Regions from separate parts of the Ferdinandcohnia salidurans genome, predicted to be linked through region 1. Evidence: a T-box and tRNA genes for the amino acid it is inferred to sense, from the RefSeq annotation. Region 1 holds a T-box; the other holds one or more tRNA genes.
The links. The T-box of region 1 lies ahead of pheS (phenylalanine--tRNA ligase subunit alpha). A T-box ahead of a tRNA ligase gene usually reads a tRNA of that ligase, here a tRNA-Phe.
Positions count from the first base shown of each region.

Region 1 (11,539 bases):
TACGAAAAAAGAACGTGATAAATCAAGGACATTTATGATTGAAGGATTCCATTTAGTGGAAGAGGCAATGAAAAGTGATGTAGTCATCCAAGAATTGATTATAAGTGAAACAACTGACATCCCTTCAGGATGGAATGTAGATGATTTATCAATCACGATTGTAACGGAAAAAATCATGCAGGAAATAAGTGATACAGATACTTCTCAAGGAGTTGCTGCCGTTTGTGAGCAATACTCGGTAAATGAAGGTGGAAAGTTCTCTAGACTCTTGTTAATAGATGCTGTACAGGATCCTGGTAACCTAGGGACGATGATTCGAACTGCAGATGCAGCAGGAATTGATGCTGTCATTATTGGTGAAGGAAGCGTTGATGTCTATAACTCAAAGGTCATTCGTTCTACGCAAGGCTCCATATTTCATATACCTATTATTAAAGAAAATCTTCACAACACTATTTTAAAGCTTAAACAAAATGGGATTAAAGTATATGGAACATCTTTAAAAAATGCAGTTGATTATAAACAAGCGTCTGTTGGAAATCCATTTGCACTGATTGTTGGCAATGAAGGGAATGGAGTAGAACCTGACCTATTAGAGAAAACTGATCAAAATCTTTATATCCCAATCTTCGGTAGGAGTGAATCATTAAACGTTGCAGTAGCAGCGGGGATATTGCTTTATCATTTACGGTAAAGAGGGGGGAGTATAAATAAACGACTTTTTCGGAAGGTCCGTTATTGGAGACCCATTTCAGTGGTTATCTCTTTCACATGTTGTGATGTTAGGCTTATTGTTTGCATCAGGGATATTATTATTTATGTTTCGAACAAAACTCACAAAGAGAAAATCAGCAATCCGTTATTCCCTTGCTTTCTTTTTATTAGCTAGCGAACTATCGCTTTACATTTGGTATTTGAAAACGGGAGTATGGGATCCGGTAGATTCATTGCCATTTCAGCTATGCTCAATTTCATTGTTATTAAGTATCATCATGTTGTTAACTCGAAAGCTTTTTTTATTTGAGATTACGTATTTCTTAGGTATTGGCGGTGCTATGCAAGCAATGCTTACACCAGAACTTGCCTATGATTTTCCACATTATCGCTATTTTCATTTTTTTCTAGCACATATCGCGATCATACTAGCAAGTTTGTATATGATATGGTTTGAGAATTGTAGACCTACAATTAAATCTATTTGGAAGGCCTTTGCTGCTTTAAATGTTATTGCAATAGTTGTCTTTTTCATAAACAAAGCAACAGGTGGAAACTATATGTTTCTCGCACGAAAACCAATAAACCCAAGCCTAATCGATATTCTGGGTCCGTACCCTTGGTATATTTTATCCTTGGAAATAGTCGCATTGTTCATGTTTATTATTCTATATCTCCCATTTATACGAAAAAAGAATTAAAATGGGTTTGATTTGCAACTCTAAGATACGTATAATATAATCTATATGCTTTACATATAGCTAAAAACAGTGATAGAGACTAGTATCTTTCCACTCACTATTCAGGGAGAAAATGCCGTGACTGAAAGCATTTTTATAGAAGAAGAAAGTGAATTCACCTCTTGAGTTGGCACTTGGACCGTTTTGTCATTCAAAACGTAAAGGTGTACCGGCATTTGCCGTTATCGAAACTAAGTGAACAATTATTGTTTGATAATTGTTAACAAGGGTGGTACCGCGAATCTAAACCTCGTCCCTTTTTTGGGATTGAGGTTTTTTATTTTGTCTTAATGTCTAGCTCCAGGCGCCATCGGCTCGAGGTCACAAGCCAATCACTTCGGAAGGCAAAAAGCGCCTTCTGTCAGTGCTCGTCTTGTGCTTGTCGCCCATGCCAGGACGGCTAGGATTCCAGCGTTATGCACAGGACGTGCATGCTTTTAGCTGGAATTGGGGCGCCTTGCGCTTTTCTAAGAAAAAGGAGGAATTTTTAATGCAAGAAAGATTACTTGAGCTGAAAGAAGAAGCTCTGGAAAAAGTAGAAGCTTCAACGAATCTTAAAGAATTAAACGATATTCGTGTTGCGTATTTAGGAAAAAAAGGACCTATCACTGAAGTACTAAGAGGGATGGGCAAGCTTTCTGCTGAAGAGCGTCCAAAAATGGGTGCGCTTGTGAATGAAGTAAGAGAGCAAATCACTGAAAAATTAACTGCAAAACAGGAATTGCTCGAAAAAGAAGAAGTTGAAAAAAGACTCGCTTCTGAAACAATCGATGTCACACTACCAGGAAGACCAATTAAGGTAGGAGGACCTCATCCACTTACAAAGGTAATTGAAGAAATTGAAGATCTTTTCCTCGGTATGGGTTATTCCATTGCGGAAGGGCCAGAAGTCGAGAAAGATTATTACAATTTTGAGGCTTTAAATTTACCAAAGGACCACCCAGCAAGGGACATGCAGGATTCATTTTATATCACTGAGGATATTCTTCTTCGTACTCAAACATCTCCTGTTCAAGCAAGAACAATGGAAAAGCATGAAGGAAAAGGACCTGTAAAAATCATCTGTCCTGGTAAAGTATATCGTCGTGACAATGATGATGCGACACATTCCCATCAATTCACACAAATTGAAGGATTGGTTGTTGATGAAAACATTCGTATGAGTGACCTTAAAGGTACTTTAAATACGTTTGCAAAGAAAATGTTTGGAGAAGATCGTGAAATCCGTCTGCGTCCAAGCTTCTTCCCATTCACTGAGCCTTCAGTAGAGATGGACATCTCATGCTTTAAATGTGGTGGAGATGGCTGTAATGTTTGTAAGAAAACAGGCTGGATTGAAATTTTAGGTGCAGGTATGGTTCATCCAAATGTACTTGAAATGTCTGGATTTGATTCAAAGAAATATACAGGCTTTGCGTTCGGAATGGGCCCAGAGCGTATTGCAATGTTAAAGTATGGAATTGATGATATTCGTCATTTATATACAAATGATAATCGTTTCATCAAACAATTTAATCGGGCTTAAGGAGGGAGAAAAACATGTTTGTTTCATATAAATGGTTACAAGAATACGTTGACTTATCAGGTGTAACTGCTGAAGAATTAGCAGAGAAAATCACTCGAAGCGGAATTGAAGTTGAAGGTGTCGATCATTTAGGGGAAGGCATTAGTGGGATTGTTGTCGGTCATGTTTTAGAATGTGAGCAGCATCCAAATGCTGATAAATTAAATAAATGTCAAGTCGATTTAGGTGAAGGTGAACCTGTTCAAATTATTTGTGGTGCACCTAACGTTGCCAAAGGACAAAAGGTGGTCGTGGCAAAGGTAGGAGCTGTACTTCCAGGTAATTTCAAAATCAAAAAGGCAAAGCTTCGTGGTGAAGAATCAAATGGCATGATTTGTTCTCTACAAGAGCTTGGAATTGAATCAAAGCTCGTTTCAAAGGAATATTCAGAAGGCATCTTTGTCTTCCCACATGATGTTGAGCCAGGAGCGGACGCGATTGCCCAACTAAATCTTGATGACAAAGTTCTTGAATTAGGACTAACACCTAATCGTGCTGATGCTATGAGCATGATGGGGGTTGCTTATGAAGTTGCAGCTATTCTTGGAAAAGAAGTTAAACTTCCACAACCAAAAGTAACAACTTCAGAGGAAAAAGCGGAAGACTATATTTCAATTTCAGTTGAAGCAAAGGAAGATAATCCATTATATGTGGCGCGAGTTGTAAAGAACGTTAAAATCGGTCCATCACCATTGTGGCTTCAAACACGCCTGATGGCAGAAGGAATTCGACCGCACAATAATGTAGTTGATATTACAAATTATATTTTATTAGAATATGGTCAACCTTTACACGCGTTTGATTATGACCGTCTTGGTTCTAAGGAAATTCTTGTAAGACGTGCGAATAACGGTGAAAAGATTTCAACATTAGACGATGTAGAGCGTACATTAACTAACGAACACCTTGTCATTACAAATGGTACGGTGCCAGTTGCCCTTGCTGGTGTAATGGGTGGCGCGAATTCTGAAGTTAAAAATGACACAACAACGGTATTAATTGAGTCTGCTTATTTTACAGGAAGTACAATCCGTAAGTCTTCTAAGGATCACGGATTACGCAGTGAGGCAAGTGCTCGCTATGAAAAAGGAATTGACCCAAATCGTACTCGTGCAGCAGCCGACCGTGCTGCTGAGCTAATGGCTGAGCTTGCTGGCGGTGTGATTCTTGATGGTGTTGTAGCAGTTGACACTCTCGATATTCAACCTGTAAATGTATCTGTTTCACTTGAGAGAATTAATAAAGTATTAGGAACTGAAATAACAAAAGAAAAAGTAGAAGAGATTTTTACAAACCTACAATTCTCATTTACTGTGGATAATAATACGTTCCATGTCACTGTACCAACTCGCAGACCTGACATTACAATTGAAGAAGATTTAATCGAAGAAGTTGCGCGGTTATACGGTTATGATGAACTTCCAACAACACTTCCAATTGGCGAATCAAATCCTGGTAGATTAACGGATTACCAAGCAAAACGTCGTTTAGTTAGAAGATATTTAGAAGGTGTAGGCTTATATCAAAGCACCACATATTCACTTACAAGTGCTGAAAAAGTGACTAAATACGCACTTGAACAAAGTGAACCAATTCGTTTGGCGATGCCAATGAGTGAAGAAAGAAGTCTGTTAAGATTAAGTCTTCTTCCGCATTTATTAGAGGTTGTTTCACATAACCTAGCTCGCCAAATTGACAGTGTAGCTACGTATGAAACTGGTGCAGTCTTCATTACTAGACCAAATCAAGAACTACCTGATGAAAAAGAACATCTTGCGATTGCTCTTACAGGTTCATGGTTATCACCAACATGGCAGGGTGAGAAAAAAGTAGTTGACTTCTATGTGGTTAAAGGTATTGTAGAAGGTCTATTTGAAAAGCTAGGTCTTGGAAATAGAACTTCATTCCTTCAAGCAAGAGTTGAAGATATGCATCCTGGTCGGACTGCTTCTGTGTTGTTAGATAACAAAGAAATTGGATTTATTGGTCAAATTCATCCGAACGTCCAAAAAGACTTAGATTTAACACCGACTTATGTGGTTGAATTATCATTAAAGGATGTCTTAGAAGCAGATGTGGAAGAAATACTGTATCAGCCAATTCCAAGATTCCCTTCAATGACTCGTGACATCGCACTTGTTGTAGACACCTCAGTGGCTGCAGGTGATATGAAGCAGGTCATTATTGAAGCGGGTGGAAAGTTACTCCGCGATGTAACGATCTTTGACCTATATGAAGGAGAGCGTATGGAGCCTGGTAAAAAATCAGTTGCATACTCGATTAAATACTTCGATCCAGAACGTACTTTAACAGAGGAAGAAGTAACAAAAGCACATGAAAAAGTACTAAAGGCAGTTGCAGAGAAATTTGATGCAACATTGCGTTCATAAAAAAATGGAGTGGGTATTGTATCCCACTCCATTTTTAAATTGTCTAGCTCTCTTATATCCCAGCTATTTTCTTTGCTTTTCCTGTGTTTGCAAAGTGTAGTTTGGTATACGTGCGCAGTGCACCTATACCTTGCTTTTTTATTAGCTTAGCTGCAACCACATCAACCTGAGCACTGGCCCCTTTTTTTAACTCCAAACCGCATTTCTCACTTAATTTGTCAAATTCTTTTACGAATGCATAACGAGCGATAATTGAAGCGGCAGCGACTGATAGGTGGACGCCCTCAGCTTTTGTACTGAAATAAACCTTATCCTTAATTATTTCCTTTTGACCAGAAAGATGTCTGAAATACACGTCAGGAACAGCGAACTGATCGATTAAAATACCATCCGGTGTGGAGGGTGCAATTTTTTTCAAGACATGACCGATTGCTTGGTTATGTAATAATGCCTTCATCTTTCCTTGAGTCATCCCTTTTGCTTGGAGTTCATTGTATTTTTCATTATGTAAAATTAACAGACTATATGGGATGACATGAATAATGGATTCGGCAATCTCACATATTTGTTTGTCGTTTAAATCCTTTGAATCTTTAACCCCAAGTTCCTTCAATAGCTCGAACTTATCATTGGAAACATATGCAGCAACGACCGTCATTGGTCCAAAGTAGTCACCCGTCCCAACTTCATCTGAACCAACCATTGATAATGTTCTAATATTGGCAGGCAATCCACTGTTTTTTGCAACTGGTTTCTTAGATGTAGTCGTCTTAGTGGACGTAACAGAGCTACCCCATTTTGCAGCTTCGCTTCCAGCGCTATTACCTTGAAACAATACTTTCCCAGATTTATAAGCAGTAATTGTACAGCTAGGGAGTTTGGCGACAAATAATCCACCCTGTGGGACCTTATCTTGCAATTGACTTTTATAATGCGTCTTCATTTTTTCTATTGTTTCGAGGGTGCATTTTAATACAGTATTAGACAAAAATAACATCTCCTACTATTTATGGATAAAATTCTACATAATCTATCATAACGTTTGTTGAGATTTCTTTCCATAAATATCACGTTCATGGTATTATTATTTGTAGGATTGACTAGAATGGAGGCCAAATACTTGTCACAGCCACAAAAAACAAGAACCACTGTAGATATATATGGACAGCAATACTCAATTATCGGGTCTGAGAGCACAAGTCATATTCGCCTTGTGGCCTCAATTGTCGATGATAAAATGAGAGAAATTAGCGGAAAAAACCCGACACTAGATATTAATAAACTGGCAGTATTAACAGCAGTTAATATTGTTCATGATCATCTAAAGCTAAAAGAAGACTATGAAAACCTTGAAAAACTTTTAGAACAAGCAAAAAATGAAAAGGATTGAAGTGATATGTTCGATTTAGTTTTGATTATCATCCTCTTAATGGGATTCTTAGTTGGTTTAAGAAGAGGTTTTATCCTTCAAATCGTTCATCTTACTGGTTTTATTGTTGCATTTATCGTCGCGTATCTCTATTATGATGAACTTATGCCAAAATTAGTATTATGGATTCCATATCCAACATTCGGTGACGCCGAAACAATGAAGTTTTTATTTGAAAGTACAAATTTAGAAACGTCTTATTACCGTGCTATAGCTTTTGCCATTATCTTCTTTGCTACAAAGTTCCTATGGCAGATCATAGGATCGATGTTAGATTTCCTTGCAAATCTACCAATTTTAAAACAAATTAATGGGTGGGCTGGAGGCCTACTAGGATTTGTTGAAGTATACCTAATTGTTTTTATTGTGCTTTATATCGGAGCTTTACTACCAGTTGAAATGGTTCAGTCTAATCTCAATGATTCATTTATGGCGAAAATGATTGTACAACATACACCATTCTTCACTGGGAAAATTAAGGACATGTGGATTTGACAAGTATTTAGTAACTGACTCCTCTATTAAGTTAGAGGAGTTTTTTTTGTCAAAAATGAAAAAGCTGATACATTAAGTGACTTTTTCGCAAAAAATCTGTATCATTTTGGATAGTTAATCGTATGGAATGATAGGTAGGTGCTAACAGTGACAATTAATAAAAAAGATGTAATCCGTCTACTAGAGACAATTGCAATTTATATGGAACTTAAAGGGGACAATCCATTTAAAATATCAGCTTTTCGTAAGGCAGCAGCTGCACTGGAAAATGATGATCGAAGTTTATCCACAATTGAAGACTTCACAGCACTACCAGGTATAGGAAAAGGAACCGCAGCTGTGATTACAGAGTACATAGAAACGGGCAGTTCAAACGTACTAAATGAATTAAAAGAAAAAGTGCCGGAAGGACTCATCCCTTTGTTAAACCTGCCAGGCCTTGGCGGTAAAAAAATAGCTAAGCTTTATCAAGAACTGGGCATTGAAGATATGGAAATGTTAAAACAAGCATGCCTAAACGAAAAAATTCAAAACCTCGCAGGTTTTGGTAAGAAAACAGAAGAAAAAATACTCGCTTCCATCGAGGAATATGGCAAACGACCAGATCGCTTGCCAATTGCTCTCATGCTAGCGCTCGCTGAAGAAATCGAGGAACAATTAAGCAAGATGGAAGGAATCAAAACATTCTCTCGTGCAGGCAGTCTACGCAGAATGAGAGAAACGATAAAGGACCTTGATTTCATTATTGCAACAAATGAACCTGAAAAAGTACGGGAACAGCTATTAAGTCTTAATGGCATAAATGGTGTTATCGCTAGCGGGGATACAAAGGTTTCCGTTCAAATTTCGTATAGCTATGATATTTCGGTTGATTTCCGTCTTGTGAAACCACATGAATTTGCAACTACTCTTCATCATTTTACAGGCAGTAAAGACCATAATGTGAGGATGAGACAGTTAGCAAAGGACCGTGGTGAAAAAATAAGTGAATATGGTGTTGAAAATAGTGAAACAGGTGAATTAAAAACCTTTGAAACGGAAGAAGAATTTTATCAATATTTCGGACTCACCTTTATCCCGCCAGAGCTAAGAGAAGATGGCTCAGAGGTAGAAGCCTTTCAACAGAAAGTTGAACACATACGACTTGAAGATATTAAAGGAGACCTCCATATGCATACATCATGGAGTGACGGTGCATATACCATTGAAGAAATGGTTGAAGCCTGTAGGGAAAAAGGTTACCGCTACATGGCTATTACAGACCATTCACAATATCTTCGTGTTGCAAACGGGCTTACCCCCGATCGTTTACTAGAACAACACAAAGAAATTAAAAGATTAAATGAAAAATATGATGATTTTACGATTTTTACGGGTGTTGAAATGGACATCCTCCCTGATGGAAGACTAGATTATGATGATGAAATTATTCGAGATGTAGATGTTGTGATTGCATCCATTCATTCAAGCTTTACACAACCAAGGGAGAAAATCATGCAACGCTTAAAAACAGCATTAGAAAATCTTCATGTTGATATTATCGCACACCCTACTGGAAGAATACTTGGGCGCAGAAAAGGATATGACGTGGACGTGGATATGCTAATTGAGCTAGCCAAAGAAACGAATACAGCCTTGGAATTAAATGCGAATTTGAATAGATTGGACCTTTCTTCAGATTATATTAGAAAGGCACAAGATGCAGGTGTAAAACTAGTGATTAACACGGATGCACATAATATAGACATGCTAGAGGATATGGGTTATGGCATTTCTGCGGCAACTAAAGGTTGGATTAAAAAAGAAAGTGTTATTAACACCTGGGATAAGGATGAACTATTGGCTTATCTAAAAAGAAATTTATAATTCTATTTATACGCCTCCTACTCAGGAGATACGTCCATATTAAAGTTGTGGGTAGCAAGAAGGGAGTAACAGCATGCAGCCACGAGTTTTAAAGGTTTTAGAATTTGAGAAAGTAAAGGAACAGCTAAAACAGCACGTCTCATCTTCATTAGGAAGGGAAAAAATTGAACAAATGATTCCTTCGACGAAAGTAGAGGAGGTTGTTTTTCTACAAGAGCAAACGGACGAAGCATCGAAGGTATTACGGTTAAAAGGAAATGTTCCTCTTGGGGGATTAACGGATATCCGAGCTGCAGTTAAGCGCGCAAGTATTGGCGGTGGCTTAAATACAATGGAGCTCTTAGATATTGCAGGTACTATCTATGCTGGTAGGCAAATGAAGAAGTTTGTTGAAGGTATGATTGAGGACGAGATTGAAGTCCCGATACTCGGTGAATTAGTTGAACGGATTACCCCCTTATTTGAACTAGAGCAAAAAATAAAAAACTGTATCGATGATAATGGAGTGGTTATGGATGGAGCGAGTGACAAATTGCGTGGAATTCGTACCCAACTTCGTAGCAGTGAAGCAAGAATCAGGGAGAAGTTAGAGCATATTATTCGATCATCTTCGGCTCAAAAAACACTTTCAGATGCAATCATTACGATTCGTAATGATCGCTATGTAATTCCCGTTAAACAGGAATATCGTGGGACTTACGGTGGAATCGTTCATGACCAATCCTCTTCGGGTGCAACATTGTTTATTGAACCACAATCAGTGGTCGACCTTAACAATGTATTGCAGGAAGCTAGGGTTAGGGAGAAACTAGAAATTGACCGGATTTTACTAGAACTCTCTAATGCAGTAGCAGAGGAAAATGAGTCACTCTATCAAAATGTGGACACGCTTGGGGAACTTGATTTTATGTTCACAAAAGCGAGCTACAGCAAAAAAGTGAAGGGTTCAAAGCCGAGAATCAATGGGAATGGCTATGTGTTCATTAAAAAAGGTCGTCATCCTCTCATTGACCCACAAGAAGTAGTGCCAAATGATATTGAGCTTGGAAAAGACTACACTTCTATTGTAATTACGGGTCCAAATACAGGGGGAAAAACAGTCACTTTAAAAACGATCGGGTTATTAACGATTATGGCTCAATCAGGCCTTCAAATACCGGCACAGGAAGAGTCAGAGATAGCTGTATTTGAATCGGTATATGCTGATATTGGTGATGAGCAATCGATTGAACAAAGTTTAAGTACGTTTTCTTCTCACATGGTTAACATTGTAGATATATTAAAACAAGTTGACGCAAACAGCTTAGTTCTTTTTGATGAACTAGGAGCGGGAACTGACCCTCAAGAAGGGGCTGCCCTTGCGATCTCAATCCTTGATGAAGTATATAGTCGGGGTGCAAGAGTTATCGCTACAACCCATTACCCAGAGCTAAAAGCGTATGGGTACAACCGAGAAGGAGTAATTAATGCAAGTGTTGAATTTGATATTGAAACCTTAAGTCCAACATATAAGCTTTTAATCGGAGTTCCTGGTCGGAGTAATGCATTTGAAATTTCAAAACGACTAGGGTTATCAGATAGCATTATTCACACTGCCAAAAATCATATTAGTTCTGAAACGAATACGGTCGAAAATATGATCGCCTCCTTGGAAAAAAGTAAAAAGGATGCAGAGCAAGAGCTCGAGGAAGCAGAAGATATCCGAAAGCAGGCAGAGATACTTCATAAGCAGCTTCAAGAGCAAATCATTGATTTTAATGAACAACGTGACAGATTATATGAAAAGGCAGAACAAATAGCAGCTGAAACAATCAAACATGCAACTAGCGAAGCTGAAGAAGTCATTCGAGATTTACGTAAAATGAAGCTTGAGCAACAATCGCTTGTTAAGGAACATCAATTGATTGATGCGAAAAAGCGTTTGGAAAATGCGGTACCGCAAACTTCGAACAAGACGAATAAACAATCTGTTGCAACCAAAGCTAAAAGAAGGCTCGTACCTGGTGATGAAGTAAAGGTAATTAGCTTAAACCAAAAGGGCCATTTAATCGATAAGGCAGGAAATAGCGAATGGCAGGTTCAAATTGGGATTTTAAAAATGAAGGTGAAGGAAAAAGACCTCGAGTTTGTTAGCAGTCCGAAACCAGTTGAGACTAAGCCACTAGCAACAGTAAGGGGTAGAGATTATCACGTAAGTCTAGAATTAGACTTACGAGGTGAACGATACGAGAACGCTTTGTTACGAGTGGAAAAATACATCGATGATGCTTTACTTGCAGGTTATCCACGTGTATCTATTATCCATGGAAAAGGGACAGGTGCTTTGCGCCAAGGTGTTCAA
Region 1 is NZ_JBHUEK010000031.1:484-12,022, forward strand. Features, by position in the region: gene ACFSFW_RS20575 (TrmH family RNA methyltransferase) at 1-694, shown strand, start outside; gene ACFSFW_RS20580 (YwaF family protein) at 738-1,415, shown strand; T-box leader at 1,476-1,715, shown strand; gene pheS (phenylalanine--tRNA ligase subunit alpha) at 1,945-2,979, shown strand; gene pheT (phenylalanine--tRNA ligase subunit beta) at 2,994-5,408, shown strand; gene rnhC (ribonuclease HIII) at 5,461-6,396, opposite strand; gene zapA (cell division protein ZapA) at 6,529-6,798, shown strand; gene ACFSFW_RS20605 (CvpA family protein) at 6,805-7,332, shown strand; gene polX (DNA polymerase/3'-5' exonuclease PolX) at 7,480-9,198, shown strand; gene ACFSFW_RS20615 (endonuclease MutS2) at 9,272-11,539, shown strand, end outside.

Region 2 (11,539 bases), on a different contig from region 1:
GGATCTAGTGTCTTTGACGTGGGGGTTCGAGTCCCTTCACCCGCATTATGCGGAAGTAGTTCAGTGGTAGAACACCACCTTGCCAAGGTGGGGGTCGCGGGTTCGAATCCCGTCTTCCGCTCCAGAGGTAATTTAAGAAGTGCCGGGGTGGCGGAACTGGCAGACGCACAGGACTTAAAATCCTGCGGTAGGTGACTACCGTACCGGTTCGATTCCGGTCCTCGGCACCATCTAAAAAAATATAAAATGCGCCCGTAGCTCAATTGGATAGAGCGTCTGACTACGGATCAGAAGGTTATGGGTTCGACTCCTATCGGGCGCGCCATTTTACGGGAAGTAGCTCAGCTTGGTAGAGCACTTGGTTTGGGACCAAGGGGTCGCAGGTTCGAATCCTGTCTTCCCGACCATTTAAAAAATTGGGGCCTTAGCTCAGCTGGGAGAGCGCCTGCCTTGCACGCAGGAGGTCAGCGGTTCGATCCCGCTAGGCTCCACCAATAGAATTTTAAATAGTTGCTTTTAATTATGGCGGTGTAGCTCAGCTGGCTAGAGCGTACGGTTCATACCCGTGAGGTCGGGGGTTCGATCCCCTCCGCCGCTACCATTTGAAAATTCTAGGACCTTTAGCTCAGCTGGTTAGAGCAGACGGCTCATAACCGTCCGGTCGTAGGTTCGAGTCCTACAAGGTCCACCATTTACAACTTCTTATATGTGGAGGAATACCCAAGTCCGGCTGAAGGGATCGGTCTTGAAAACCGACAGGGGTGTTAAAGCCCGCGGGGGTTCGAATCCCTCTTCCTCCGCCATATTATTTAAAATGGTATGGCTTGAATTAAATATTTTATTATCGCGGGGTGGAGCAACGAGCGTTGCATCATCGAAATACTGCGAGTTGTCCCGACGGACTTAGCTTCTAGAGTAAGCTTGCAGAGGAAGGGACAGTCATCTGCTATAATTAACGCATGACAAAAAACTATATATTTTCTATTATCGCGGGGTGGAGCAGTCTGGTAGCTCGTCGGGCTCATAACCCGAAGGTCGTAGGTTCAAATCCTGCCCCCGCAACCAAAAAAAATATGTTGACAAACAAAAGAAGTTATTGTAAAATAATTTTTGTTGTTAAAAAAAGGTCCCGTGGTGTAGCGGTTAACATGCCTGCCTGTCACGCAGGAGATCGCCGGTTCGATCCCGGTCGGGACCGCCATATATTGTGGCTCAGTAGCTCAGTCGGTAGAGCAAAGGACTGAAAATCCTTGTGTCGGCGGTTCGATTCCGTCCTGAGCCACCTTATTTATTTTATAAACTTTAATGGCGGTTGTGGCGAAGTGGTTAACGCATCGGATTGTGGTTCCGACATTCGTGGGTTCGATTCCCATCAGCCGCCCCATATAAAAATTATAAATTTATAAAAATAAAATTCATTACGCGGGTGTAGTTTAATGGTAAAACCTCAGCCTTCCAAGCTGATGTCGTGAGTTCGATTCTCATCACCCGCTCCAATTTATACAATGGGCCTATAGCTCAGCTGGTTAGAGCGCACGCCTGATAAGCGTGAGGTCGATGGTTCGAGTCCATTTAGGCCCACCATATAATTATTCCGCAGTAGCTCAGTGGTAGAGCTATCGGCTGTTAACCGATCGGTCGTAGGTTCGAGTCCTACCTGCGGAGCCATTTTTGGGGAAGTACTCAAGTGGCTGAAGAGGCGCCCCTGCTAAGGGTGTAGGTCGCGTAAGCGGCGCGAGGGTTCAAATCCCTCCTTCTCCGCCATGTCGAATCATATAAATACTTATTTTCTGGCCCGTTGGTCAAGCGGTTAAGACACCGCCCTTTCACGGCGGTAACACGGGTTCGAATCCCGTACGGGTCATCAAACGTTATGAGAATTTCTCATGGCGTTTTTTTATTTTTAGTAGATTTCTAGCTTCTTACTTCTTTATGGTTTGCAAAAAGAAAAACACCTGTTGCCAGGTGCTAATCTTGAGAAATTATATCATCTTCTATTTTCTTTGCGGGGTTGTCTAAATCTACATCTGAAAAGAGTCCGGGTGATATTCCGCGGAACATGTCAAATGCTAGAATTTTATCATCTGGGGCATCAAATAGTGGAGCATCGGGTTTTCTATTAACGTCGTCATCTTTACGTTTCATCTTCCACACCTCCATTTATTATCCTCCCAGTTATGCCTATAATTATTCTATCTGTTATCACCGTTTAATAAATTTCCGATTCCTCCTAGTATACTTCCTTCACCTGTGTTTCCCCCATTTCTAGGTGCACTCGCGAAAATACGGTCTGCCATACGGCTAAATGGCAATGACTGTACCCAAACCGTTCCAGGGCCACATACAGTTGCGTAGAATAACCCTTCCCCACCAAAGAAAGCTGTTTTTATTTTTCCTACATATTCTATATTGTAATCTACTTCCTTCGTCATCCCAACTAAGCAGCCTGTGTCGATTCGAAGGGTTTCACCTGGTTGGAGTTCTTTTTTATGTATGGTTCCACCTGCGTGTAGAAAGGCTAATCCATCTCCTTCTAATTTTTGCATGATGAAGCCTTCTCCACCGAAGAAACCAGTACCTAATTTGCGTTGAAAGTCTATTCCGACTGATACTCCTTTTGCTGCACATAGAAACGAATCTTTTTGGCAAATCACCTTTCCACCAAGCATACTTAAATCAACTGGAATGATTTTACCAGGGTACGGTGCCGCAAAGGAAACATGTTTTTTCCCCATATGGTTATTTGTAAATACTGTCATAAAAAGACTTTCACCAGTCAGGACTCTTTTACCTGCACCAAAAAGTTTACCTAAAAGACCGCCACCTCCAGATTCTGAGCCATCACCGAATATGGTTTCCATTGAGATTCCATCTTCCATCATCATCATTGCTCCTGCTTCCGCAATAACACTTTCACTCGGATCTAACTCGATTTCTACAAATTGCATGTCATCTCCATATAGTTTGTATTCAATCTCATGAGCGTTCATTGTATTCTTCCTTTCACTTAAAAAAATGATATATAGAAATAATTCGTCATTTGGTTAGTATCTTCCTTTAAACTTTACACTACGTATGAAAATAATGTCAGTCTATTGGAGATTACAATGACAAAATCAAAATGGGATATTATAATATATTTAGAATTTTCTTGAAATGATAAGTCTAAGGGGGATTTTATGAGTTCAGAAGTCGCTATAAATAGACGTATTTGGCCTAGAAAGAAAAGATGGAGGGTTATTTTAGTATCAGGAATCATAATCGTCCTCCTTCTTGTGGCAAGTATTTTGGCAGGCTATTTATTTTTGAGAAAAAGTTTACCAGAAATTGAAGGAAAAATTAGTGTTGCTGGTATTACTGATGAGGTTGAAGTGATTCGTGATCAAAATGGGGTTCCTCATATCTGTGCAAAAAACACTCATGATCTGTATTTTGCACAAGGATATGTAACAGCTCAGGATCGGTTATTTCAAATGGATCTAAGCCGTAGACAGGCCTCAGGAGAGATCAGTGAGGTTATTGGTAGCTCCCTTATTGAGCAGGATAAATACTTTAGAGCTCTTGGGTTACGTAGAGCAGCTAAAATCTCGTACGAAGGATACTCAACAGAAGCGAAGGGTGTCTTACAATCTTATGCGGATGGTGTAAATGCTTTTATTAGGGAAGCAAAGGAGAAGAATACATTACCCGTAGAGTTTACTCTAGCTGGATATAAACCAACTGAGTGGAGCCCTATAGACTCGCTCACGATCGGGAAGTATATGGCTTATGATTTAGGAGGCCATTATAAAGGTCAAGCCTTTCGATATTACATGGCACAACATGTATCAGATGAAAAACTACTAGAATTATTCCCTACATATCCTGAAGACGGGGCAACCGTTCTTCAAGCGATGAAAGAAAGTCCTGTTGATATTTCCAAAAGTATTGCACAAGCACCTTTTCCAAATGAGTTTAACGGTAGTAATAACTGGGTTGTTAGTGGGGAGAAATCTGATTCAGGTATGCCGATTCTTGCGGATGATCCTCATTTAGCATTGGCGACTCCGTCGATTTGGTATGAAACGCATTTACAAAATGACGAGGTAAACGTAAGTGGTGTCATTTTTGCAGGTGTTCCAGGAATTATATTAGGACGTAATGAACATATTGCCTGGGGGGTTACCAATGTAGGTCCTGATGTTCAGGATTTATATATTGAAAAAAGAAATCCAGAAAATCCAAATCAGTTCGAGTATATGGGGGAGTGGGAGGATGCGACAATCATTGAAGAACCAATAAAGGTAAAGGATGGAGAAACAATTCCTTATCAGGTTCAGGTAACAAGGCATGGTCCGATTATTTCAGAATTCACCCATGACCATAGGGAGAAGACAGCTTTAGCGTTAAGATGGACAGCTCTCGACCCTTCGACCGAGCTTGAAGCGGTGTTGATGTTTAACAAGGCGAAAAATTGGGATGAATTTAAAGAAGCTCTTACATCTTTCCATACCCCGGCTCAGAACTTTGTTTTTGCAGCTACGGATGGAACCATTGCTTATCGAGCAAATGGGTTAATTCCTATTCGAAAAAAGGGAGACAGCTCGGTACCTGTACCAGGTTGGACGAATGAATATGAGTGGGAGGGCTTTATTCCATGGGATGAACTCCCAACAATTGTGAACCCAAAGGAAGGTTTTATTTCTACGGCAAATAATAAAATTGTAACAGATGATTATCCATACCATATTACGAATACTTGGGCACAGCCATATCGTCAGCAGCGTATACGGGATGTTTTAACGAGTAAGAATAAATTTTCGGTTGATGATATGTTTCAACTGCAGTTTGACCAACATAATTTGCAGGCGGAGGAATTTGTACCGATTCTTCTTGATGTATTAACAAGCAAAAAAGACAAGCTAAGAGAAATCGATATAGAAGTCTTAAAGCAGTTTGAAGGATGGGACTTTGTGGACCGAATAGAAGATGGGGAGCCTCTAGTCTTTCATAAATGGATGGAGGAATTTGCGAATGTATTGTTTGAGGAATCCATTCCAAATGAAATCGATAACTTGTTTGAGGGTAAATCACAAATTGTAGACCAAATGATTAGAAATGCTACAAAAGGGGATGAAGGTGTATGGTTACGTGAAGCTGGTGGCTTGGAGCAAGTAACTCTAGAGTCATTCAAGCGAGCTGTTGATTTTGCTGTTAAACAACAAGGGAAGAATTCAGGTAAATGGCAATGGGGAGAATTTCATAGGGTTCCTTTTAATCATCCATTGTCTGCAATTTCACCGTTAAACTATCTTTTTAATCAAAATGAATTTGTTCCTATGGGTGGTAGTGGAATATCGGTAGCTGCTGCAAGTTTTAATAAAAAATCAGGCGCGATCACACACGGAGCTGCATGGCGTTCAGTAATTGATCTATCAAACATGAATCAAAGCTATAATGTGGTAGGCCCAGGGCAATCTGGTCATGTATTAAGTCCATTCTATCATGATCAAATTTCTGATTGGACAACAGGGAAATATCACATTACTCATACTGAAAAAGAGAGTTATATGAAAAATAGTTATACACTTCTTTTACAACCAATAAAGTAACAAGAAAGCAGTGGAAGAGATTCCACTGCTTTGAATTTAATCCTGTGCTTCATCTTGTGTGTAAGGTTCTTTTTCATATGGAGGAAGATCGCCGAACATGGTCATGATTCCTTCTTCATCTAACACTTCCTCATATCGTTCATGCTGGTTGTTTGGATAGATGATTATTTCTTTCCCTTCGATGTCTGTTGCGACGAAGTTTTCGTAATCCTCTACATAGCCTACATTTTCATCTGATTCGAGGAATACTTCATTATAACTATCAACTGGGTCAGCAAGGTCTGAAGGAGTATCAGATGTTCCATACTTTGCAACATCTTGCCATGAATCTTCTGCATCAAAGGATACATTATCTTCCTCATCAACAAACTTTCCAAATGGTGGCATTAAAACCCCTTCCTCAATAGGTCGATTATGAGATACGACTTGGGTCGGGGTATGCTCAACACAATATGTTGTGGTAGGAATTGCTTCCAACCGGTCTACAGGTATTTCCTTACCGCATTTTTCACATTTCCCATATCTTCCTTCAGCAATTGCTTGTAAGGCGTAGTCAATGTCTTTTAATTCTTTTTCAATATGCTCATTAAGTGCAATGTCCTTTTCGCGTTCATAAAGCGCAGTTCCCTCATCCCCTGGATGGTTATCATAAGAAGAGAGTTCCCCCATCGACCCGTGGAAATGACCGCGTTCTAAATCAAAATGATCGCTATCCGTTAATTGTTCTTCAACCTCTTTTTTTGCGTTTATCAACTGTGAACGGAAGGTTGATAATTGCTCATTTGATAACATGAAAAGCACTCCTTCCATAATGATTTCGTAACGAATCTTGTTATGTATTATTTACATAAACACGAAAATCATAAATGTAAAAAAGTGCTTGTATAGGATGTTCAAAAGTCCGGTGAAAATGACACATTGAATTTCTGTGATTTTTGCTCCTGGAAAACATCATGAACAATAGGTTATGCGCTTGCGTCTGCTAGTATATTCAAGAAGTCAATTCCTCAGTGCAAGGCTGCAAGGGAGTTAACTCAAGCAGTTGCCTCGCTCCGGTACTCAAAGCTTCGCCGCCTTGAACTTTCGACGCACAGGACGTGCTAGTGTCGACAATGCCACAGGACGTGGCGCTTTTGTCGACGCGGTCCTTTTCATCCTCCTTTTTGAACACGTATTTTGTGAAAGAAGACAAAAGAAAAAACACGATCGTAAAAATCGTGTTTTTAAAAGAAGTAACCGATAAAGATTCCAATAGATAATAGGAAACCAAAAAATGTATTTGTTTGGGCAGTTGCTTTCATTGCTGGCATCATTTGGATTGGTTCTGATTTACCAATAAAACCAATTATTGCTTGAACGGCTTTTGGAACACTTACCAATACAAGTAGGCTCCACCAAGACGCTATTCCCATAAATGACAAAGCAATAATCCAGACATATGAAATAATAAACAATACCGCTAAAAACTTAATCGCATTTTTTCTTCCTAATAAAATCGGTAAAGTGCGACGTCCGTTCTTTTTGTCGCCATCCAAATCACGAATATTGTTTGACATATTAATGGCACCAACAAGGATCATTATTGGAATTGAAATTAAAATACTTGTTGAAGTAACAGTACCCGTTTGGATGAAAAACGATATTAAAATAATGATCATACCCATAAAGAAACCAGCTGCAAGCTCTCCAAAAGGTGTTGATGAAATTGGGAATGGGCCACCTGTATATAAATAACCAACAGACATACATATAGTCCCCACTAACGCTAACCACCAGCTACTATTCATACTAATATAAACACCTAAAAGTGTGGCAATTCCCATAAAGGCAAATGCCAAGTTTAAAATCACTTTTGGCTTTACTCCATCTCTAACAATTGTTCCACCAATACCGACTGATTCAGCGGTATCAAGACCGCGTTTATAATCAAAATACTCATTAATCATATTAGTTGCTGCTTGAATGAGAAGACAAGCAAGTAACATTGTTAAGAATAATGCCATGTTTATAGATGTATCTGGAAGTGCAAGTACTGTTCCTAGTATAACTGGAACAAAAGATGCAGTGAGTGTATGTGGACGCATAAGTCTCCACCATACTTGTAACCCATTTGAAGGCTTTTTAGATAGCTTCTGATTTGACTGAAGTTCCGTATGCATTAGACTTCTCCTCTCACGTCATATCATGTATATCCAAAGTTCAGTTTAGTGAATTGGACAGGTACTGTCAATGGTTTAATGTAACAAAAAAGACATAAACATTCTTCCTACGATTTAATCCCCAGACTAACATAACTCTCAAAACGTAATAATAAGGAAGTAAGTGGTCATAGTGCGAGTAGATATGGTAGAATCAAGTTTGTTGACAACTATTCATTATCAGGTATATCGTAGCATTTGATTCATTAATCAAAAATTATCGGATTATAATACTAAGGGTAAATATATGTTAATGATATACTATAATCATATACTATTTCTAAAGTAAAATTTATTATGGGATACACTTCGGGGGGATATAAGTTGGTCATGATACAACAAAAAGGATTGAAGGATTACATAGAGAAAGGAATGCTCCGTTCAAAGGAGCTTTCAAAGCCGATACTTGTAAGTCAGGTTAGAGAGATTGAGAACATAGACCCCCTATTGTTCTTTTCTGCTGGGAAAAAAGAAACGTTTAAAACGCGATGTTTCTGGTCCAATCCAACAAATGATACGATAATTGTTGGTCTTGGAGAAGCTTATACAATTAGCGATAACGAGTCTACAGAACGTTTTGTTGCAATAGAAGAAAAGTGGAAAAAACTCGTTCACAATTCGATTATAGTGGATGACTTTGCACCATATTCTACAGGTCCAATCTTAATGGGAGGTTTTTCATTCGATCCGTTAAAAAAGAGAACAGAGCTGTGGGATCATTTTGATGATGCGAAATTTGTCTTGCCTACGATTATGCTTTCTGTCTATAAAGGAAGCACTTATTTAACGACAAATATAATTTGTGAGCCTACAAGAACAACTTTTGCTGATTCTGATATAGAACAATTAGAAGGACTGTTTGAGAGAAATCAAAAAGATCCAATAAGCACTTCCTTTACAAAAGAAGAAGTCCAACCAAAGGAATGGATGGAATCTGTTCGAAATGCAACAAAAAAGGTACAGGCCGGTGAGGTTGAAAAGGTCGTATTAGCAAGAGAAATTAAACTGCATTTCGATAAGCCAATTGAAACGGACGCCATTTTAGCACGTCTAAAAGAAGAGCAACCAATGAGTTACTTATTTGCAATTGAATACGGAGATTCATGTTTTATAGGGGCTTCACCTGAGCGTCTTATTAAGAAAAAAGGTGGAGAATTTTTAACGACTTGCTTAGCAGGTTCGATACGACGTGGCAAAACACCTTCTGAAGACGAACAATTAGCTAATGAATTACTTAGTGACCGGAAAAATCTATACGAACATGATGTTGTTGTACAAATGATAAAAAATGCGATGAAAGAATCTTGTGTACGCATCTCTTCACCAACACAACCTGATATCTTAAAAATGCGAGATATCCAACATTTATACACACCTGTAAGAGGGGTAGCAAAAGAAAATGTGTCATTGCTTACTGTTGTAGATCGATTACATCCAACTCCAGCCCTTGGAGGACAACCTAAACAAAAAGCATATGAAATTATTCGTGAGCTTGAGGTTCTTGACCGCGGCTGGTACGGAAGCCCAGTTGGTTGGTTGGATACCAAAGATAATGGAGAATTTGCCGTTGCCATTCGTTCTGGGTTAATAAATAGCAATAATGCATCCTTATTTGCTGGATGTGGTATTGTAGGAGATTCAGAACCAGAAAGTGAATATACAGAAACAATGATTAAGTTTAGACCGATGCTATCCGCATTAGGAGGCTTAGACAATGAATAATGAAGCATTAACTCGGTATGTAGCATCATTTGTTGATGAATTAGTCCAAGTGGGTGTCACAGAGGCCATTGTGAGCCCTGGCTCCCGCTCTACCCCGATGGCAATACTAATGGCTGAACATCCTGATATGAATGTTACAATCAATATTGATGAACGATCATCCGCTTTTTACGCGCTTGGGGTAGCTAAAGCAAGCAAAAAGCCTGTAGCGATCCTTTGTACGTCTGGGACTGCAGCAGCGAATTATTTTCCGGCTATTGTGGAGGCCTATTATTCAAGGGTACCGCTAATTGTGTTGACAGCGGACCGACCACATGAATTGCGCGATGTTGGTGCACCGCAAGCCATAGACCAGAACCAGTTATATGGGAATCATGCGAAATGGTTTGTAGAAATGGCACTACCTCAAGATTCCGAGCAAATGTTGGCCTATGTTAGAACAATGGCAGGAAGAGCAGCGGGTACAGCACAATCAGCTCCCGCAGGACCGGTCCATCTGAACTTTCCTTTTCGTGAGCCACTTGTTCCAAATCTTGGTCTTGATCAACTATGGGGTACAAGCAAAATGGCTAAGAAAAATGTTAATGTCGTGGTTGGAAAACCGACAATGGACGAGGAACAAGCTCAACTGATAAGTGATGTAGTCAGTGAAAAAGTGAAGGGAATTATTGTATGTGGTTCACACGATCATTCTGAGTTTGGACATGCTGTAGCTAATCTAGCAGAAACTCTTCAATTTCCAATACTTGCTGACCCACTATCCCAACTGAGAAGTGGTACACATCCTAAATCATACATACTAGATGGTTATGATGCTTTTTTACGAAACGAAGAGTTCCGAGAAGCTTTTTCACCAGACATTATCATTCGTTTTGGAGCAATGCCTGTCTCTAAGTCACTTCTGCAATTTATTCAAAAACAAAAAAACACACCACAAATCGTTGTAGATGGGGACGGTGGATGGAGAGATCCTACTTTATCCGCAACTGATATGGTGTACTGTGATGAAATAGAATTCTGTCAGGCGATTACGAAACGAATACAGAAACGTAGTGATAATGGGTGGATTAGCTCTTGGATTAACATAAATGAGATCGTGAAAGAAAATATCAACGCGGTACACCAAGAGGAAACCTTATTTGAGGGGAAGGTATTTACTGAACTTCAAGAAATCCTGCCAAATGGATCTACTTTATTTGTCGGAAACAGTATGCCGATTCGAGACCTTGACACATTCTTTACAAATAATGAAAAGTCAATTCATGCGCTAGGAAACCGAGGAGCAAATGGAATTGATGGACTTGTTTCAACGGCAATGGGCATTAGTTCGCAAAATGAGCATACGGTTCTAGTGATTGGTGATCTTTCTTTCTACCATGATTTAAATGGATTATTAGCGGCAAAGCATCATCATTTAAATAGTACGATCGTGTTAATTAATAATGACGGTGGCGGTATATTTTCTTTCTTACCACAATCACAGGAAGAAAAGCACTTTGAAACCCTGTTTGGTACGCCAATCGGGCTTGATTATGAACATGCCGTAAAAATGTATGGCGGGAAGTTTACTAGTGTTGAGAATTGGGCGGAATTCCGAAAAGCCATATCTGCTTCATTAAATGGTAAAGGCCTTCATGTTGTTGAAGTAAAAACGGACCGTCAAGAAAATGTCATGATTCATCGAAAAATGTGGAATAATGTTTCCCAGGAAATAAAAAACCTGCTTAAAAAGGAACAATAACTATGTTTATTTCATCAAGCGGGGTTACTTATCATGTCCAAGTGATGGGAGAAGGCGAACCGATTGTGTTCCTCCATGGTTTTACAGGTAGTATAGCAACTTGGAGCAGGGCTACTGAGCCACTTCATAACAGTTATCAATGTATTTTTATTGATATAATCGGACATGGAGAGACAGATAGTCCTGATGACTTTTCAAGATATCATATAGAAACTGTTGCTAAAGATATCATTCATATACTTGATGCCTTATCTATCCCAAAAACTCATTTAGTTGGTTACTCCATG
Region 2 is NZ_JBHUEK010000005.1:656-12,194, forward strand. Features, by position in the region: tRNA gene ACFSFW_RS02345 (tRNA-Leu) at 1-45, shown strand, start outside; tRNA gene ACFSFW_RS02350 (tRNA-Gly) at 50-124, shown strand; tRNA gene ACFSFW_RS02355 (tRNA-Leu) at 142-230, shown strand; tRNA gene ACFSFW_RS02360 (tRNA-Arg) at 249-325, shown strand; tRNA gene ACFSFW_RS02365 (tRNA-Pro) at 331-407, shown strand; tRNA gene ACFSFW_RS02370 (tRNA-Ala) at 419-494, shown strand; tRNA gene ACFSFW_RS02375 (tRNA-Met) at 525-601, shown strand; tRNA gene ACFSFW_RS02380 (tRNA-Ile) at 615-691, shown strand; tRNA gene ACFSFW_RS02385 (tRNA-Ser) at 711-803, shown strand; tRNA gene ACFSFW_RS02390 (tRNA-Met) at 989-1,065, shown strand; tRNA gene ACFSFW_RS02395 (tRNA-Asp) at 1,126-1,201, shown strand; tRNA gene ACFSFW_RS02400 (tRNA-Phe) at 1,210-1,282, shown strand; tRNA gene ACFSFW_RS02405 (tRNA-His) at 1,309-1,384, shown strand; tRNA gene ACFSFW_RS02410 (tRNA-Gly) at 1,423-1,496, shown strand; tRNA gene ACFSFW_RS02415 (tRNA-Ile) at 1,508-1,584, shown strand; tRNA gene ACFSFW_RS02420 (tRNA-Asn) at 1,594-1,668, shown strand; tRNA gene ACFSFW_RS02425 (tRNA-Ser) at 1,674-1,764, shown strand; tRNA gene ACFSFW_RS02430 (tRNA-Glu) at 1,793-1,864, shown strand; gene ACFSFW_RS02435 (hypothetical protein) at 1,969-2,160, opposite strand; gene ACFSFW_RS02440 (TIGR00266 family protein) at 2,193-2,990, opposite strand; gene ACFSFW_RS02445 (penicillin acylase family protein) at 3,180-5,591, shown strand; gene ACFSFW_RS02450 (TraR/DksA C4-type zinc finger protein) at 5,628-6,383, opposite strand; gene ACFSFW_RS02455 (1,4-dihydroxy-2-naphthoate polyprenyltransferase) at 6,815-7,750, opposite strand; gene ACFSFW_RS02460 (isochorismate synthase) at 8,120-9,511, shown strand; gene menD (2-succinyl-5-enolpyruvyl-6-hydroxy-3-cyclohexene-1-carboxylic-acid synthase) at 9,504-11,252, shown strand; gene menH (2-succinyl-6-hydroxy-2,4-cyclohexadiene-1-carboxylate synthase) at 11,255-11,539, shown strand, end outside.
Region 2: it has a tRNA-Phe gene. The T-box ahead of pheS (phenylalanine--tRNA ligase subunit alpha) is inferred to sense a tRNA for this amino acid. The anticodon was not compared.